4 linked regions of the Alloyangia pacifica genome follow. The protein of the gene in region 4 binds, or shares a complex with, the protein of the main gene of each other region. Links are inferred from orthologs where the notes say so. Each region holds a gene or a part of one and is shown on either strand. Other genes may lie near its edges.

Region 1 (4,265 bases), 570 kb from region 4 along the record:
GCGGCGCCAAGATCGTCATCACCGCCGACACCGCCCCGCGTGGCGGCCGCCGCACCGCGCTCAAGTCCAACACCGACGCCGCTCTGCTGCACTGCTCGGACAAGGTGCGCTGCCTCGTGGTCAAGCACACCGGCGACCAGACCAGCTGGATCGACGGCCGCGATGTCGACGTGAAAGCGCTGATGGAAACCGCCGCGCCGGATTGCCCGCCGCGGCCGATGAATGCCGAAGACCCCCTGTTCATCCTCTATACCTCGGGCTCGACCGGCAAGCCCAAGGGGGTTGTACATTCGAGTGGTGGATATTTGCTTTACGCCGCCCTCACCCACGAGGTGGTCTTCGACTACCACGAGGGCGACGTCTACTGGTGCACCGCCGACGTCGGCTGGGTCACCGGCCACAGCTACATCGTCTACGGCCCGCTGGCCAACGGCGCCACCACGCTGATGTTCGAGGGCGTGCCGACCTGGCCCGACGCCAGCCGCTTCTGGCAGGTCTGCGAGAAGCACAAGGTGAACCAGTTCTACACCGCCCCCACCGCGATCCGCGCGCTGATGGGCCAGGGCGACAGCTTTGTCGACGGCTGCGATCTGTCGTCGCTGAAGCTGCTCGGCACCGTCGGCGAGCCGATCAACCCCGAGGCCTGGACCTGGTACAACGACAAGATCGGCAAGGGAAATTGCCCGATCGTCGACACCTGGTGGCAGACCGAGACCGGCGGCCACCTGATGACCCCGCTGCCCGGCGCCCATGCCACCAAGCCGGGCGCGGCGATGAAGCCCTTCTTCGGCATCGTGCCGGTGGTGCTCGAGCCGACCTCGGGCGTCGAGATCTCCGAGCGGCCGACCGAGGGCGTGCTGGCGATCAAGGACAGCTGGCCGGGGCAGATGCGCACCGTCTGGGGCGATCACGAGCGCTTCGAGCAGACCTATTTCCAGCAGTACAAGGGCTATTACTTCTCGGGCGACGGCTGCCGCGCCGACGAGGACGGCGACTACTGGATCACCGGCCGGGTCGATGACGTGATCAACGTCTCGGGCCATCGCATGGGCACCGCCGAGGTCGAAAGCGCCCTCGTCGCCCATGCCAAGGTCGCCGAGGCCGCGGTCGTCGGCTACCCGCACAGCGTCAAGGGCCAGGGCATCTACTGCTACGTGACGCTGATGAACGGCATCGAGCCCTCGGAGGAGCTGAAGAAGGAGCTGCGCAGCTGGGTGCGGACGGAAATCGGCCCGATCGCCAGCCCCGATCTCATCCAATGGGCCCCCGGCCTGCCGAAGACCCGCTCGGGCAAGATCATGCGCCGCATCCTGCGCAAGATCGCCGAGAACGACTACGGCGCCCTCGGCGACACCTCCACCCTCGCCGACCCCTCGGTCGTCGACGACCTCATCGAGAACCGCGCGAACAAGGCGTAGCGCCCCTTTGCCGCCGAACCGAGGGGCCCCTCAGGGGGCCCTTTGTCGTCTCTGGACGGTCAGCTGCGGTTAACCAGTTTACCGAAAACTAGGAAGAATTCGCGACATCCTGATGCCCGGGCACTCGCCTTGTGCTAATCTCGATCCCGTGGGGCCGATAGCAGACGGAGCATTTCGATGCAGTTGACAGGTGTTCCCCAAGTGGTGGCACCTCTGGCCACCGGGCACCCCCTCGGCTTGCCCGGCGCCCCGGTCAGGACGGCCGAGGAGACCAAGGTGCAACCGGTCAAAGAGCAGTCCACGACCGACACGGATCATGGCGCCGACCATGGGACCGACGGCCAGCCGCCCACCGGCTTCTGGCGCAGCCTTACCGGTCTGCCGGACCCGGCCAATCACGTGGCCCCGCCCTCGATCATGCAGATCCGCATCTCGGCCCTGCTCGAAGAGCAGGCCGAAGCGCTGCTGAAGGAACTGCGCGACAAGGCCATCGCCCGTATCGCGGTCGAAAGCCCGCCTCCCGCACAGACGGAACCGACTGCTCCGCTGCCGCAAGACGAGGGGCCCGGGCAGATCGCCGGCGCCGATCCCGGTGCAGACCCAACCATCCGGGCCGCCACAGCCGGGCCCGGCGGCGGGCAACCGGCCCCGGAGCAGGCGGAGTCCTCTTTGGCCCCCGCCGGGGCCGAAACGGCGCTCTCGCAGGGTACCTCCCCTGCGGCCCCGACCGAGGCGCCCGATCCGTCTTCCCGCGGCATTGAAGCTGGCGAGGAATTGCCGGTCTCCCGCCGGGACGCGCGCCGCACGACCCCGGTCGCCGCACCGACCCCACACGCCTACGGCAGTGATTCGGCCCCCTTCGGGCGGCAGGCGGAGGCCCTGGACACGGGCTGAGCGCCGCTGCCGGACCTCCGCAAGCCCCTGCAAGCGCTCGCCATCCCGGTTTTCAGGCCCGGTCGCGGGCCAAAACCCCGCGCTTCCTGCCCCGCTCTCGCCGGTTTTCCCGCACCGCCTCGCTTTTCATGCGCCAAAGCTTGTCTTATAAGCGCGAAATCATCAGGCCCTGCACAGACCGGGCCCAGCATAACACCGGCGAGGACCGCATGAGCAAAGACAACCACGAAGCCGACGTGGCCTTCATCAAGGCACTGGCTGAACTGCTCCGTGAAAACGACCTGACCGAACTGCAGGTCAAGCGTGAATACGGCGAAGAAGACAGCCTCAATGTCCGCGTGAGCCGCGTGCAGCCGCAGGCCCCGGTGACCGCCACCGTCGCGGCCGCACCCGCCGCACCCGCCGCCGCGCCGGCGCCCGCAGCCGCCCCCGCAGCAGAGCTGCCCGAGGATCCCGCCGCGCACCCCGGCGCCGTCACCTCGCCGATGGTCGGCACCGTCTACATGCAGCCCGAGCCCGGCGCCCCGTCGTTCATCTCGGTCGGCGCGCAGGTAAAGGAAGGCGACACCCTGGTCATCGTCGAGGCGATGAAGACGATGAACCACATCCCCGCCCCGCGCGCGGGCACGGTCAAGCGCATCCTCGTCGAGGATGGCGCCCCGGTCGAATACGGCGCCCCGCTGGTCATCCTCGAGTAAGAGGCAGACATGTTCGACAAAATCCTCATCGCGAACCGTGGCGAGATCGCGCTCCGCGTGATCCGCGCCTGCCGCGAGATGGGCATCGCCTCGGTGGCGGTCCACTCGACGGCGGACGCCGACGCCATGCACGTGCGGATGGCCGACGAGACGATCTGCATCGGCCCCGCACCCTCGTCGGAAAGCTACCTGTCGCCGGCCGCCATCATCTCGGCCTGCGAAGTCACCGGCGCCCAGGCGATCCACCCGGGCTACGGCTTCCTGTCGGAAAACGCGCGCTTCGTGCAGATGGTCGAGGACCACGGCCTCACCTTCATCGGCCCGACCGCCGAGCACATCCGCGTCATGGGTGACAAGATCACCGCCAAGGACACGATGAAGGCGCTCGGCGTGCCTTGCGTGCCCGGCTCGGATGGCGGCGTGCCCGACCTCGAGACCGCCAAGCAGGTCGGCCGCGACATCGGCTACCCGGTGATCATCAAGGCCACCGCCGGCGGCGGCGGACGCGGCATGAAAGTTGCGGCCTCCGAGGCCGAGATGGAGCGTGCCTTTCAGACCGCCCGTGCAGAAGGCAAGGCCGCCTTCGGCAACGACGAGGTCTACATCGAGAAGTACCTGCAGCGCCCGCGCCACATCGAGATCCAGGTCTTCGGCGACGGCAAGGGCAAGGCGGTGCACCTCGGCGAGCGCGACTGCTCGTTGCAGCGCCGCCACCAGAAGGTGTTTGAAGAGGCCCCCGGCCCCTGCATCACCCCCGAGGAGCGCGCGCGCATCGGCAAGACCTGCGCCGATGCCGTGGCCAAGATCAACTACACCGGCGCGGGCACCATCGAGTTCCTCTACGAGGACGGCGAGTTCTACTTCATCGAGATGAACACCCGCCTGCAGGTGGAACACCCGGTGACCGAGGCGATCTTCGGCGTCGACCTTGTCCGCGAGCAGATCCGCGTGGCTTCGGGCATGGACCTGTCCTTCGGTCAGGACGAGCTCGAGATCAACGGCCATGCGATCGAGGTGCGGATCAACGCCGAGCGTCTGCCGACCTTCGCGCCCTGCCCCGGCAAGATCACCCAGTACCATGCGCCGGGCGGCCTTGGCGTGCGGATGGACAGCGCGCTCTATCAGGGCTACTCGATCCCGCCCTATTACGACAGCCTGATCGGCAAGCTGATCGTGCACGGGCGCGACCGGAACGAGGCGCTGTCGCGGCTCGACCGTGCGCTTGGCGAGCTCATCGTCGATGGCGTCGACACCA
Region 2 (4,417 bases), on a different replicon or contig from region 4:
CAATCTTGAGTTTCACCGCACGCTCTACCTACGGGCGCAGGCGCCGGCGATGCTGGCGATGACCGAGACCGTCTGGCTGCAGCTCGGGCCGACCATGCGCAAGCTCTACGGCCGGTTGCGCCGCACCGAGGCGCCGCAGTATCACCGGCTGATGATCGCCGCGCTCAAGGCCGGCGACGAGCCGGGGCTGCGGCTGGCGGTGCGCTCTGACGTCACCCAGGGGCTGCGGATGCTCGCCACCTGACACGGGCTGCCGGGGAACCCTGGCGGGGGGAGGGGCATTGAGGGGATATCCCTCAGCCAGCCCCGGAGCCCGCCATGACCCTCGCCGACTCTCTTTCGCTCAAGCCCGACTCGCGCCGCGCCCGCCGGCTGGAGGATGTGAACCCCGAGGATTTCGCCTGGTCGATTCCGATCATGCGCGCCGGTTACGCCGGGCGCGGGCTGGTTTACCTCGTGGTGGCGGGTGTCTCGCTCTGGTCGATGCTGCGGGGTGGGCAGGCAGAGGGCACCTCGGAGGCCATGCAGAGCCTGCAGGGCGGCTGGGGCACGGCGGTGATCGTGCTCATCGCGCTCGGCATGTTCGCCTATGCGCTCTGGCGGCTGGTCGACTGTATCTGGGACCTCGAGGCCTACGGCCGCGATGCCAAGGGGCTCGTCGCCCGCGCCGGGATGCTGGTGACCGGGGCGGCGCATCTCGGCATCGGGGGGCTGGCGCTGACGCTGCTCATCGGCCGGAGCGGCGGCAGCAGCGGACGGCAGATGCTGGATACGGTGCTGCAGAACCCGGGCGGTCAGCTCGCCGTGGGCGTGGCCGGGCTGCTGACCATCGGGGCAGGGGTGTACTACCTGCACAAGGCGATGACCGAGGAGTATCGCAACCACCTGCGCGCCAACAGCGTCACCACCCATATGAACGGCGCGCTGAAGGCAGGGCTGGCCGCGCAGGGCGTGGTGATCGGCATCATCGGCATGCTGATTTGCTACGCGGCGCTGCAGGCCAACGCCTCCGAGGCCGGCGGGCTGGGATCGGCCTTCGACTGGCTGCAGGGGCAGGTCTATGGCCGGGTGCTCGTGGGGCTGCTCTGCCTCGGCCTGCTGGGCTTCTCGCTCTTCTGCTTCGTCAATGCGGGCTACCGGATCATTCCCAAGGCGGCGGACCGCGGGATCGAGTCGCTGGGCGCGCGGCTGCGCGCGGCAGCGGAGAATGCGACGGGATAAGGGCGGATACGCCTGCGACGTCGGGGCCGCTGCGAGGCGGCCCCACGGCGCGTCATCCATCGCGTGAAGAAGTCGGGAAAAACATTCCCGGATGGGCATTTGACAGGGGAGGAGAGCGCATCTCATGAGGGCGGCCCCTCATGACCATTCAAGACATTCTGGAAAAGCGTCTTGTTGAGCCCCTGAAATATGTGTCAGGAATAGGGGCTTCGAAATTGTTGAGAAATAATTAAGGCGGAAATTCAGCGGGTTTGACCGTGGTTCAGCGGCGTTTATTCCGAAAGAGGCTGCGGTAGCAAATAATTGTCAGCTGACAATCATGCAAAGCTGGAAGCCTCTTTATTGCCGTATTGTCTTGGGTTCGGGTCGCGGCGCGGTGCATCCTGAAACTCAGTTCTGGGCTCTATCTATGAAGAATAACAGGGATTTCCGCCTTGCCTGTGCCATGCGCAGGAAAACAGCACGGTTCGGAATTGGCGGCTTGTGCCGCCCACCCAAGGCTGCAGCGGTCCGCAAAGCCTCTCGCAAGCCGGATTTGCGCCGTCGCTGCACACGAAATTCCATTGCACTGCCAATTCGATGCGCCGCGGGCTTCATCCATCGCCGTCAAAGCAAAATGCCCCGCCCTGCGGAAGAGAGGCAGGCCGGGGCATTTAAAATCGGTTGTCGTTTGGCCCGCCCGTTGCCGGGCGCGGCCTGGGATCAGGCCGCGAGACCCTTGGAGCCCATCGACAGGAACTTCTGCCGGCGCGCCTTGATCAGCTCCGCCGGTTTCATGCCGTCCATCTCCTCGAGCAGGGCGGCGATGTTGTTGCCCACCGCCGAGATGGCATCCGCAGGCGCCCGGTGGGCGCCGCCGAGCGGCTCGGGGATCACCTTGTCGGCGACGCCCAGCTTCAGCAGGTCCTGCGCCGTGAGACGCAGCGCCTCGGCGGCTTCGCGCATCTTCTCGGCGTCCTTCCAAAGGATCGAGGCACAGCCCTCGGGCGAGATCACCGAATAGACCGAATGCTCGAGCATCGCCACGCGGTTGGCGGTGGCAAAGGCCACGGCGCCGCCGGAGCCGCCCTCGCCGATGATCACGGTCACCAGCGGCACGCCGATCTGCAGGCATTTCTCGGTCGAGCGGGCGATCGCCTCGGACTGGCCGCGCTCTTCCGCGCCCTTGCCCGGGTAGGCCCCGGGGGTGTCAACGAGGGTGATCACCGGCAGGCCGAACTTGTCGGCCATCTCCATCAGGCGGATCGCCTTGCGGTAGCCCTCGGGGCGGGCCATGCCGAAGTTGCGCTCGATGCGCGATTGGGTGTCATTGCCCTTTTCATGGCCGATCACGACCACGGGTTTGTCGTTGAACCGGGCAAGCCCGCCCATCACCGCGTGGTCGTCGGCAAAGCCGCGGTCGCCGGCGAGCGGCGTGTACTCGGTGAACAGGGCGTCGATGTAGTCTTTGCAATGGGGACGGTCAGGATGCCGCGCCACCTGGCACTTCCGCCAGGGGGTCAGCTTCTTGTAAAGATCCTTGAGCAGATCGTCGGCCTTGCGATCGAGCGCGGCCGCCTCGTCCTCCACATGCATCTCTTCGTTCTTCCGCGCCATGGCGCGCAGTTCTTCCGCCTTGCCTTCGATCTCGGCGAGGGGTTTTTCAAAGTCGAGATAATGCGTCATGCTCGGGCACTCTTGTTGGTCGCGGCCTATATGGCCTCGAAGGCGCGCGGATGCAACAAAGCAAGCTCGATTGCCACATCTGCGGGCCCTTGGCGGCGGGTGCGGCTCAGCCCAGAAGCACCGGCAGCATCGAGGCAATCAGCAACGCGGCCATGCTCCAGTTGAAGAGCCGCAAGCGCGCGGGGCTCTTCAGCACCCGGCGCAGGCTGCCGCCGAGCACCGTCCAGGTGGTGGTCGAGATCGCGCCCATGGCGACATAGGTGCCCGCCACCAAGAGTACGGCGGGCAGGTCGCGGCTGACCGCGTAGAGGGTGATCGCCCCCAGCGCCATCGACCAGGCCTTGGGGTTCACCCATTGGAAGGCCGCGGCCTGCAAGAAGCCCATCGGCCGCGCCCCCGCCTGCGCCTCGCCCGGGGCGGCGGCATGGGCGATCTTCCACGCCAGCCAGAGCATGTAGAGCACCGACAGCACCGTGAGCGCGCTGCGCACGAGCGGAAAGGCCTCGAAGACCTGCATTGCGCCGAGCCCCACCAGCAGCACCATCGCCGGGAACCCGAGCGCCACGCCGAGCATGTGCGGCACTGTCCGCGCGAGGCCGAAGTTGGCGCCCGAGGCGAGCAGCATGAGATTGTTCGGCCCCGGCGAGATCACCGTGACGAAGGCGAAGCCCGCCAGCGCGAAGAGAAGGTCCTGTGTCATGGCGCAAGACTTACGCGTTTCAGATGGAGAAAGATTGCAATCAACGGCGTATTGCGGCTTTTATCGCAATTTATGAGCGACCGTGATTACATAGACGACCGGATATTGCGTGTCCTTGCGCGCGACGGGCGGATCAGCAACATCGCGCTGGCCGAGCGGGTGGGGCTTTCGGCCTCGGCCTGTCTGCGGCGCGTGGCGGCCCTGGAGAAGTCGGGGGTGATCCGCGGCTATCGCGCCGTGCTCAGCCCCGAGAAGACCGGCATCGGCTTTGTCGCCTATGTCACCGTCGGGCTCGGGGTGCACACCAAGGAATCGCAGCTTGCCTTCGAGCGGGTGATCACCCGCGCCCCCGAAGTGAAGGAATGCCACAATATTACCGGGAACGTGGAATATCTTCTGCGCATCGAGGTGACCGATCTGGCCGCCTACAAGGAGTTCCACACGGAGGTGCTCGGCACCTTGCCGCAGGTAAGCGCCATAACCTCCTATGTGGTGATGGGATCGCCAAAGGACGACAGAGCCTGAGCGCGCCCGAATCGGACGGCACCGGTTCCCTTCGGGGCGCCGGACGAAAACGGAAAAGTTTGACCGGATCATGACCGAGGCGCAGGCGGGCGAATTCGACTACATCATCGTCGGGGCAGGGGCGGCGGGCAGCGTTCTGGCCGAACGGCTGTCGGCGGACCCCGACACACGGGTGCTCCTGCTCGAAGAGGGCAAGGGCGCCGGCGGGCATTGGGCGAGCAGCGTGCCGGGGGCCTCGGGCTGGCTGCTGCGCGATCCCTCGCGGGTCTACCGCTACCATGTCGAGCCCGGCGCCCGGGGGCCTGC
Region 3 (4,483 bases), 570 kb from region 4 along the record:
GTCGCCTTGCGGCGCGCATCCGCTTCGGGAGCTGACCCCATGACCCTCAAACGCATTTCCTCGGGCGGCGAATTCGAGGCGAAGATCGGTTATTGCCGCGCCGTCGTGGCGGGCGGCTTTGTGCATGTCGCGGGCACGGTGGGGCAGGGCGAGACGGTGGTCGAACAGTGCCGCTCGGCGCTGGCCACCATCGAGAAGGCGCTGGCAGAGGCCGGGGCGAGCTTCGCCGACGCGGTGCGGGTGACCTACTACCTGCCCGACGCCGCCGAGTTCGAAGCCTGCTGGCCGCTGCTGCGCGAGACCTTCGGAGACAATCCGCCGGTCGCGACGATGCTCGAGACCGCGCTGATCGACCCGAAATTCCGGATAGAAATCGAATTGACCACACTCGCCCCCGCCTGAGGCCGAAGGCGCACCGTCGCCGCTGGACCTCGGCGGCGGATTTGGTCATACACGGGACAGGATCAAGCGAGGAGTCGTCCATGGGCATTCTCAATACGTTGCTGCGGGCCGTTACCTGGTGGAACGGGGCGACGCTGAACACCCAGCTCTACACGTCCCGCAAGGGCCAGCGCGTCGGCGAGGACGAGCAGGGGAACGTCTTCTACCAGACCAAGGACGGCACGCGCCGCTGGGTCATGTACAACGGCGAGGCGGAAGCCACCCGGGTCGGCCCGCAGTGGCACGGCTGGCTGCACCACACGTTCGATGCGCCGCCGACCGAGCGCCCGCTGCCGCATAAGGCCTGGGAAAAGCCGCATGTCGAGAACCTGACGGGCACCGCCCTGGCCTATGCGCCCAAGGGCTCGATCCGCCGCCCCGAGCCCGCCCCGCGCCGCGACTACGAGGCGTGGAGCCCTGAATAAGAGCCCGGAATAATCCCATGTCGCACACTGCCACAGAGGTGACCGTCGGCGGGCTGGTGCTGGCGGGCGCCATCGCTTTCGCGGCTTATGCGGTCAGCGCCACTGGCTTCGCCATCGGCGGCGACAGGGGGTATGCGCTCGACGCCAGCTTCCGCTCGCTCGAGGGCATCAGCGTGGGCAGCGACGTGCGGCTTGCGGGGGTAAAGGTCGGTTCTGTCAGCGAAATCCGCCTCAACCCTGAAACCTATCGCGCCGATATGACGTTGATGGTCCAGGACGATGTGCAGCTGCCCGACGACAGCTCGATTGTCATCTCCTCCGAGGGGCTTCTGGGCGGCAACTTCGTCGAGATCAGCCCCGGGGGCTCGCCCTTCTATTATGGCGCGGGCGACGAGGTGCTGGACACGCAGGGCTCTGTCAGCCTGATCTCCCTGCTGCTGAAATACGTCGCGGGAGGAAGCGAATGAAACGCGCTCTGGCAGGGCTGCTGATGCTGGCCGCGACCGCGGTCGGGGCACAGGACGCCACCGAAACGGGCTCGGGCGCGGTGCTGCGCGGGCTCGACAAGCTGACCGGGCGGGTGACCGACCTCGAGGTGGCGTCGGGCGCCAGTGTCGCCTTTGGCCGCATCGAGATCGCGCTGCAGGAGTGCCGCTACCCCGAGGGCAACCGGGCAGGCGATGCCTTTGCCTTCCTGACCATCCGCGAGGCGGGCACCCCGGACGCGGTGTTCCGCGGCTGGATGATCGCCTCGTCTCCGGCGCTCAACCCGATGGATCACCAGCGCTACGACGTCTGGGTGCTGCGCTGCACCACCTCCTGACCTGAGCTCGCCAGCGGCGTGCCAGCAAGATCAGGCGTCACCAGGAGCGCCGTCGCGAGCTGCGCGCGGTACTGCTGGCGAGGGATCTCGATCGCCCCCAAGCTGGCGAGGTGTTCGGTCAGGAATTGCGTGTCGAAGAGTATGAAGCCCGCGCGTTTCAGCAGGTCGATCAGCCAGGCCAGCGCGATCTTCGAGCCATCACGGCGACGGGAGAACATCGACTCGCCGCAGAAAGCGCCGCCCACTTCGAGGCCATAGACCCCGCCGACCAGCTCGTCCTGCATCCAGACCTCGATCGAATGGGCATGGCCGCGGTGATGGAGCGCGGTGAAGAGCGCACGGATTTCGGAGTTGATCCATGTCTCGCGCCTGTCGGCGCAGGCGTCGATCACCCCCTCGAAATCTCGATCGAAAGTCACCTCGTAATCCTGTCGGCGCAGCCGCCGCGCGAGGCTGCGCGAGATGCGAAAGCCGTTCATCGGGATGACACCTCGGCGGCGCGGGTCGACCCAGAAGAGCTCTGGATCGTCGCGGTGCTCGGCCATGGGGAAGACGCCGGCGCGATAGGCCTGCAGTAGAAGCTCGGGGCTCAGAGTCATGCGGCCCCTCCCCGGGATCGGGAAGGGGCCGCACACATGGATTGCTGCGATCTGCTCACGCGCGGGTCAGGCGTCGGCGAGCTTGCTGGCCAGCCATTTCTCGAGCCAGTGGATCGAGTAGTTGCCGGTCAGGATGTCTTTCTCCTGCAGCAGCGCGGAGAAGAGCGGCAGCGTGGTGTCGACGCCATCGACGATGAGCTCGCCAAGCGCACGGTCGAGCCGCGACAGCGCCTCGTTCCGGTCGCGCCCGTGCACGATCAGCTTGCCGATCAGGCTGTCGTAATAGGGCGGGATCGAGTAGCCCTGATAGAGCGCGCTGTCCATCCGCACGCCAAGGCCGCCCGGCGCATGGTACTGGGTGATCTTGCCGGGGCAGGGCGCGAAGGTCGGCAGACGCTCGGCGTTGATCCGCACCTCGATCGCATGGCCGTTGATCTCGAGCTCGTCCTGACCGAAGGACAGGTCCATGCCCGAAGCCACGCGGATCTGCTCGCGGACAAGGTCGACGCCGAAGATCGCCTCGGTCACCGGGTGTTCCACCTGCAGGCGGGTGTTCATCTCGATGAAGTAGAACTCGCCGTCCTCGTAGAGGAACTCGATGGTGCCCGCGCCGGTGTAGTTGATCTTGGCCACGGCATCGGCGCAGGTCTTGCCGATGCGCGCGCGCTCCTCGGGGGTGATGCAGGGGCCGGGGGCCTCTTCAAACACCTTCTGGTGGCGGCGCTGCAACGAGCAGTCGCGCTCGCCGAGGTGCACCGCCTTGCCCTTGCCGTCGCCGAAGACCTGGATCTCGATGTGGCGCGGGCGCTGCAGGTACTTCTCGATGTAGACCTCGTCGTTGCCGAAGGCGGCCTTGCCTTCTGCACGGGCGGTCTGAAAGGCACGCTCCATCTCGGCCTCGGAGGCCGCAACTTTCATGCCGCGTCCGCCGCCGCCGGCGGTGGCCTTGATGATCACCGGGTAGCCGATGTCGCGGCCGACCTGCTTGGCGGTCTCGAGGTCGGGCACGCCGCCATCCGAGCCGGGCACGCAAGGCACGCCGAGCGCCTTCATCGTGTCCTTGGCGGTGATCTTGTCACCCATGACGCGGATGTGCTCGGCGGTCGGGCCGATGAAGGTGAGGCCGTGGTCCTCGACCATCTGCACGAAGCGCGCGTTTTCCGACAGGAAGCCGTAGCCCGGGTGGATCGCCTGGGCGCCGGTGACTTCGCAGGCCGAGATGATGGCGGCCGGCGACAGGTAGCTTTCCGACGAGGGTGCGGGGCCGATGCAGATCGTCTCGTCGGCCATCCGCACGTGCATGGCGTCGGCGTCCGCCGTCGAGTGGACCGCCACCGAGGCGATGCCCATCTCGCGGCAGGCGCGGATCACGCGGAGCGCGATCTCGCCACGGTTCGCGATGAGGATTTTGTCGAACATGTCTGCCTCTTACTCGAGGATGACCAGCGGGGCGCCGTATTCGACCGGGGCGCCATCCTCGACGAGGATGCGCTTGACCGTGCCCGCGCGCGGGGCGGGGATGTGGTTCATCGTCTTCATCGCCTCGACGATGACCAGGGTGTCGCCTTCCTTTACCTGCGCGCCGACCGAGATGAACGACGGGGCGCCGGGCTCGGGCTGCATGTAGACGGTGCCGACCATCGGCGAGGTGACGGCGCCGGGGTGCGCGGCGGGATCCTCGGGCAGCTCTGCTGCGGGGGCGGCTGCGGGCGCCGGCGCGGCGGCGGGTGCGGCGGGTGCGGCCGCGACGGTGGCGGTCACCGGGGCCTGCGGCTGCACGCGGCTCACGCGGACATTGAGGCTGTCTTCTTCGCCGTATTCACGCTTGACCTGCAGTTCGGTCAGGTCGTTTTCACGGAGCAGTTCAGCCAGTGCCTTGATGAAGGCCACGTCGGCTTCGTGGTTGTCTTTGCTCATGCGGTCCTCGCCGGTGTTATGCTGGGCCCGGTCTGTGCAGGGCCTGATGATTTCGCGCTTATAAGACAAGCTTTGGCGCATGAAAAGCGAGGCGGTGCGGGAAAACCGGCGAGAGCGGGGCAGGAAGCGCGGGGTTTTGGCCCGCGACCGGGCCTGAAAACCGGGATGGCGAGCGCTTGCAGGGGCTTGCGGAGGTCCGGCAGCGGCGCTCAGCCCGTGTCCAGGGCCTCCGCCTGCCGCCCGAAGGGGGCCGAATCACTGCCGTAGGCGTGTGGGGT
Region 4 (4,320 bases):
TGCCGCAGATCAGATGCGTCGGGCGGCGCGGCATCCGGCCAATGTGCTCGGCCAGCGCCTCGCCGGCCGCGGGGTTGTGGCCGCCATCGAGCCAGAGCTCGGCGAGTGGCGCCGCCGAGATCAGCGGGCCGCGGGTCAGGCGCTGCATGCGGGCGGGCCAGTCGGCGGCGGTCACGGCCGCTTCGCAGGCGGGCTCGTCCATGCCGAGATGGCGCAGCGCGGCCAGCGCCGCACCGGCGTTGTAAAGCTGGTGCTTGCCCGGCAGGTTCGGCAGCGGCAGATCAAGCAGACCGGTCTCGTCCTGATAGACCATGCGGCCGCGCTCTTCCCAGACGTGCCACTGCTGGCCATGGGCCAGGAGCGGAACGCCGAGTTGGGCGGCGCGGGCCTCGATCACCGCCATCGCCGCGTCGGGCTGCGGGCCGACTACGCAGGGCACTCCGCGCTTCAGGATACCGGCCTTCTCGCCGGCGATCTCGGCCAGGGTCTCGCCAAGGTACTGCTGGTGGTCCATCGAGATCGGCGTGAGGATGGTCAGCGCGGGCTGCTCGACCACGTTGGTCGCGTCGAGCCGGCCGCCGAGGCCGGTTTCCAGAAGCGTGTAGTCGGCGGGCGTGCGGGCGTAAGCCAGCAGCGCGGCGCAGGTGGTGATCTCGAAATAGGTGATCTGCGCGCCGCCGTTCTTCTCCCAGCACTCGTCGAGCACTGCGCTCAGCGCGACTTCCGAGATCAGCTCTCCGGCAAGGCGGACGCGTTCGTGGAACCGGACGAGATGGGGTGAGATATAGGCGTGGACGCGCTTGCCGTCCGCCTCGAGGCCGGCGCGGATCATCGCCTGGGTCGAGCCCTTGCCATTGGTTCCGGCAAGATGGATCACCGGCGGCAGGGCGCGTTCGGGATGATCCAGCGCCTCCAGCAGCCGCCAGACCCGGTCAAGGGTCAGGTCGATGATCTTGGGATGCAAGGACATCATCCTCTCGAGGATGACGTCCGATCCGGCGGTGCGGGGCGCGCTGGTCACGCTGGTCACTTGGCGGATGTCTTCTTCGCGGGCTGGGCTTCGGCGACGGCATCGGCCGGCTCGGTCTCGGCATCCGGCGCAGGCAGGTCACCGGTCACCGCGGGCGGCATCCCCAGCAGCATGCGCAGGATGGTGGTCAGCTCGCCCTTCAGTTCGCGGCGGTCGGTCACCCGGTCAAGCATACCGTGTTCGAGCAGGTACTCGGCGCGCTGGAAGCCCTCGGGCAGCTTTTCGCGGATGGTCTGCTCGATGACGCGCGGACCGGCGAAGCAGATCAGCGCGCCCGGCTCGGCGATCTGAACGTCGCCCAGCATCGCGTAGGAGGCCGTGACCCCGCCGGTGGTCGGATGGGTCAGAACGACGATGTAGGGCAGACCCGCCTCGCGCAGCATCTGCACCGCGACCGTGGTGCGCGGCATCTGCATCAGCGAGAGGATCCCTTCCTGCATGCGCGCGCCCCCGGCGGCGGAGAAGAGGATCAGCGGGCGCTTCAGCTTCACCGCCTCTTCGGCGGCGGCGACGATCGCGTTGCCGACATACATGCCCATGGAACCCGCCATGAACGAGAAGTCCTGCGCGCAGGCGACCACGGGGGTGCGGTTGATCTCGCCGGCGGCGACCAGCATGGCCTCGCGCTCGCCGGTGGATTTCTGCGCCGCCTTCATCCGGTCGGGGTATTTCTTCTGGTCGCGAAACTGCAGCGGGTCGCTGATCGGCTCGGGCACGGCGATCTCGTTGAACACACCGCCGTCGAAGAGCGCGGTGAACCGGGCGCGCGGCGTGATGTTCATGTGGTGGGCGCAGCTGGTGCAGACCCCGAGGTTGTCCGCAACTTCGCGGTGAAAGAGCATCGTCCCGCAGGAGTCGCATTTGGTCCACAGGTTCTCTGGCACCTCGCGGCGCGAGAAGATCGAGTTGATCCGGGGACGGACGTAGTTGGTAATCCAGTTCATGCGGTGCTGCCCTTGTGTTCCGAGCGTTCCGTGCGGCGTTCAGCGATTTTGTGTTGGCGCTGACTTAAGCAAGAGGCAGGGGAAATGCAATCGCGGCCTGCGCGGCAGTGCCGCGCAGGACGCCGGGCCGGAGCATCCTCAGCGCCGCAAGGCGAGGCGCGCCGCGAGCCAGCTGATCAGCAGCGTCACCAGATCCATCGGCAGCATGCGCAGCAGTGCCTCGGTGTCCGACGGTCCAAAGGGCCAGACCATCAGCGCCAGCCCAGACATGTCTCCCTGCGGCGCGATGAGCGCCAGCGCCACGATATTGTTCACGAAATGCAGCGCGATGGCGGGGCCGAGCGTGCCCGATCGGGCGGTCAGATCGGCCGCTGCGAGGCCGAAGAGAAAGGCCCAGATCGCCACGCTGGTTGCGGCGCTTCCATAGGTGCCGGGGGCGTAATGCCCCAGAGCAAAGAGCACCGACGGCACGGTCAGCCAGACCCAGGGCTGCGGCAGCCGCGCGGCAAGCTGGCTTTGCAGGTAGCCGCGGAACAGGAGTTCCTCGCTGGTGGTCTGGATCAGGATCGCGGGAAGGGTGAGCGGCAGCAGCGCGAGCCAACGCAGCGGGGTGAGTCCGGCCTGTGGCGTGCCGTCGGTGGCCCAGACCATCAGCGCCCCGCCGAGCAGGGCGGCAAGGCCAGCCGCCCCCGCGGTGCGCCGGAACTGTGAGAGCGCCAGCGGCAGGGGGCCGAAAAGGGTCCGCGGGTCTCGGTCGTGCACGACGCGCGCCGCGGTCGCGGCACCGATCCCCAGTGCGCCCATGGAGACCAGAAGGATCAGCATCCCGAGCGGCGCGTCGGCGCGGTGGATCGCCTCGGCCAGCGCGGCGCTGCTGCCCTGCGGTGCCAGCATCAGCACCAGGCCGAAGAGCAGTTGCCCGATCAAGAAGGTCACTGCCAGCACCAATCCAATGCCAACCGCCAGCCGCCAGAGCTGCGGCCGCCGGGCAGGCCCGGTCAGCATGGCGAAGGGGGCATATCTCATCGCGGGCCCCGCGCGCGAGGGCGCTGCGGAAGGGCGGGGGCATCGGCTCTCTCGGGGTGCATGGGGGATCCTTTTGCGCCGATGGTCAGGCGCTTGCGCCCGGCTGTCAATGCGCGGCTCCGTGACCATCACGGGGCGCCTTCAGCTTTGTTGCTTGTGCGATATCGGGGGCTTCGCTAACCCATTCGCATGATGACGATCCTCGGAAATGGCCGCACCCTGCGCGGCATCGCGCTCCTGGCGCTTGTCGCCCTGGCCTCCTGCGAGGCCACGACGGGCGGTCCCCCACTGCAGCAGGCCGCGCTCGAGGAGGGCGCGGTGGTCGTCGGCGGTCCCGGTGGCTATTGCATCGATCCGGTGACGCTCGAACGCCGCGCCGGCCGGGGCTTCGCGGTGCTGGCCTCCTGCCAGATCCTCAGCAGCGGCGAGAGCGGTGGCTTCGTCGATCCGATGATGCTGACGGTGACGGTCGGCCCGGTGGAGGGCGCGGCGGCGCTTCCCTCCCCCGAAACCATGGCCGCGGAGGCAGGGCAGCGGGTGATCGCCGGGGGCGGCGTGGTCGACGGGCTGTCGCTGGTGCATCTGGCGGCGGGCGGCAACCGGGTGCTGCCCGAGGGTGATCCGCGCCATTGGCGCGGCGCGTTCCGGCTGAACGGCCGGCTGGTGCTAATGGCGCTCTACGCGCCGAAGGACGGCACGCTGGCCGGGCGCGATGGCGCGGCCATGCTGCAGGCAGTGCGGGCGCGCATCACCCGGCTCAGCCCCGAGGCGGCGGTGCAACGCTGACCGCGCCACCGATCGCGGGCCCGTTTATTCGATCTTCGGGATTTGCCATAAGAACCGGACACCGCGCGAAACAGCACGCGACGGCGGATGGGCGAAGGACCGGGGACGCATGGCAAGGCAATGGGGCGGCGGATGGATGCGGCAGACGCTGCAGGCGGCATCGCTGCGGCGCTGGTCGCGGCTGGCGGCCGAGGCGCCCAGCATGGCCTTGTCCGACCTGCGCAACCAGCGAAGCGCCGCGCGCCGCCTGCGCGCCCGTCTCGACGACCTTCTGCACGTGGCCGAAGAGCGGCTGGCGCTGCCGCTGATCGGCAACCAGGCCTTTCCGCATCCGGCCGATGCGGACTGGGCGTGGCGCCCCGAACTCTGGAGCGGGCCAATGCCGCTGCCGGGCATCGCCTCTGTGCCCCAAAAGGCCCAGGTCGGCGCCGAGGCGAAGCTCTTTCACGACTGCCCGCGCTCCGAGATCACGCTGCGCCAGATCCGCAACCTGCGCGAAGGCGACGCCGCCCCCTACGGGCTGCGGCTCGACGT

What was found.
Region 1: the proteins of accD (region 4) and accB are in contact, whole or in part, in a solved structure (PDB 8UXZ), measured with the Escherichia coli proteins. The link is inferred for Alloyangia pacifica from one-to-one orthologs.
Region 2: the proteins of accD (region 4) and CEW88_RS13390 are in contact, whole or in part, in a solved structure (PDB 8UXZ), measured with the Escherichia coli proteins. The link is inferred for Alloyangia pacifica from one-to-one orthologs.
Region 3: the proteins of accD (region 4) and accC are in contact, whole or in part, in a solved structure (PDB 8UXZ), measured with the Escherichia coli proteins. The link is inferred for Alloyangia pacifica from one-to-one orthologs.

What each region holds. Positions count from the first base shown.
Region 1 is NZ_CP022189.1:2,092,150-2,096,414, forward strand. What follows is about bases 1,532-4,265. They hold accB (acetyl-CoA carboxylase biotin carboxyl carrier protein), read left to right. Parts: upstream 1,532-2,521; coding sequence 2,522-3,010; downstream 3,011-4,265. Other genes in these bases: CEW88_RS10045 (hypothetical protein), read left to right, coding at 1,596-2,312; accC (acetyl-CoA carboxylase biotin carboxylase subunit), read left to right, coding at 3,020-4,265. Outside these bases: acs (acetate--CoA ligase), read left to right, coding at 1-1,418. UniProt on the Escherichia coli protein: This protein is a component of the acetyl coenzyme A carboxylase complex; first, biotin carboxylase catalyzes the carboxylation of the carrier protein and then the transcarboxylase transfers the carboxyl group to form malonyl-CoA.
Region 2 is NZ_CP022190.1:81,769-86,185, reverse strand. The notes cover bases 906-3,791. They hold CEW88_RS13390 (acetyl-CoA carboxylase carboxyltransferase subunit alpha), read right to left. Parts: upstream 2,887-3,791; coding sequence 1,924-2,886; downstream 906-1,923. Other genes in these bases: CEW88_RS13380 (Lrp/AsnC family transcriptional regulator), read left to right, coding at 3,659-3,791; CEW88_RS13385 (LysE family translocator), read right to left, coding at 2,993-3,586; CEW88_RS13395 (DUF1206 domain-containing protein), read left to right, coding at 906-1,221. Outside these bases: CEW88_RS13400 (GntR family transcriptional regulator), read left to right, coding at 1-244; more of CEW88_RS13395, read left to right, coding at 319-905; more of CEW88_RS13380, read left to right, coding at 3,792-4,111; CEW88_RS13375 (GMC family oxidoreductase), read left to right, coding at 4,182-4,417. UniProt on the Escherichia coli protein: Component of the acetyl coenzyme A carboxylase (ACC) complex. First, biotin carboxylase catalyzes the carboxylation of biotin on its carrier protein (BCCP) and then the CO(2) group is transferred by the carboxyltransferase to acetyl-CoA to form malonyl-CoA.
Region 3 is NZ_CP022189.1:2,094,393-2,098,875, reverse strand. Bases 1,532-4,483 are described here. They hold accC (acetyl-CoA carboxylase biotin carboxylase subunit), read right to left. Parts: upstream 3,708-4,483; coding sequence 2,355-3,707; downstream 1,532-2,354. Other genes in these bases: CEW88_RS10045 (hypothetical protein), read right to left, coding at 4,415-4,483; accB (acetyl-CoA carboxylase biotin carboxyl carrier protein), read right to left, coding at 3,717-4,205; aat (leucyl/phenylalanyl-tRNA--protein transferase), read right to left, coding at 1,653-2,288; CEW88_RS10065 (DUF2155 domain-containing protein), read left to right, coding at 1,532-1,689. In the rest of the region: CEW88_RS10085 (hypothetical protein), read left to right, coding at 1-35; CEW88_RS10080 (RidA family protein), read left to right, coding at 40-402; CEW88_RS10075 (NADH:ubiquinone oxidoreductase subunit NDUFA12), read left to right, coding at 483-866; outer membrane lipid asymmetry maintenance protein MlaD, read left to right, coding at 884-1,333; more of CEW88_RS10065, read left to right, coding at 1,330-1,531. UniProt on the Escherichia coli protein: This protein is a component of the acetyl coenzyme A carboxylase complex; first, biotin carboxylase catalyzes the carboxylation of the carrier protein and then the transcarboxylase transfers the carboxyl group to form malonyl-CoA.
Region 4 is NZ_CP022189.1:2,666,812-2,671,131, reverse strand. Bases 1-2,789 are described here. They hold accD (acetyl-CoA carboxylase, carboxyltransferase subunit beta), read right to left. Parts: upstream 1,975-2,789; coding sequence 1,027-1,974; downstream 1-1,026. Other genes in these bases: CEW88_RS12930 (CPBP family intramembrane glutamic endopeptidase), read right to left, coding at 2,113-2,789; CEW88_RS12940 (bifunctional folylpolyglutamate synthase/dihydrofolate synthase), read right to left, coding at 1-973. In the rest of the region: more of CEW88_RS12930, read right to left, coding at 2,790-3,000; CEW88_RS12925 (dihydroxy-acid dehydratase), read left to right, coding at 3,190-3,786; CEW88_RS12920 (DUF6478 family protein), read left to right, coding at 3,896-4,320.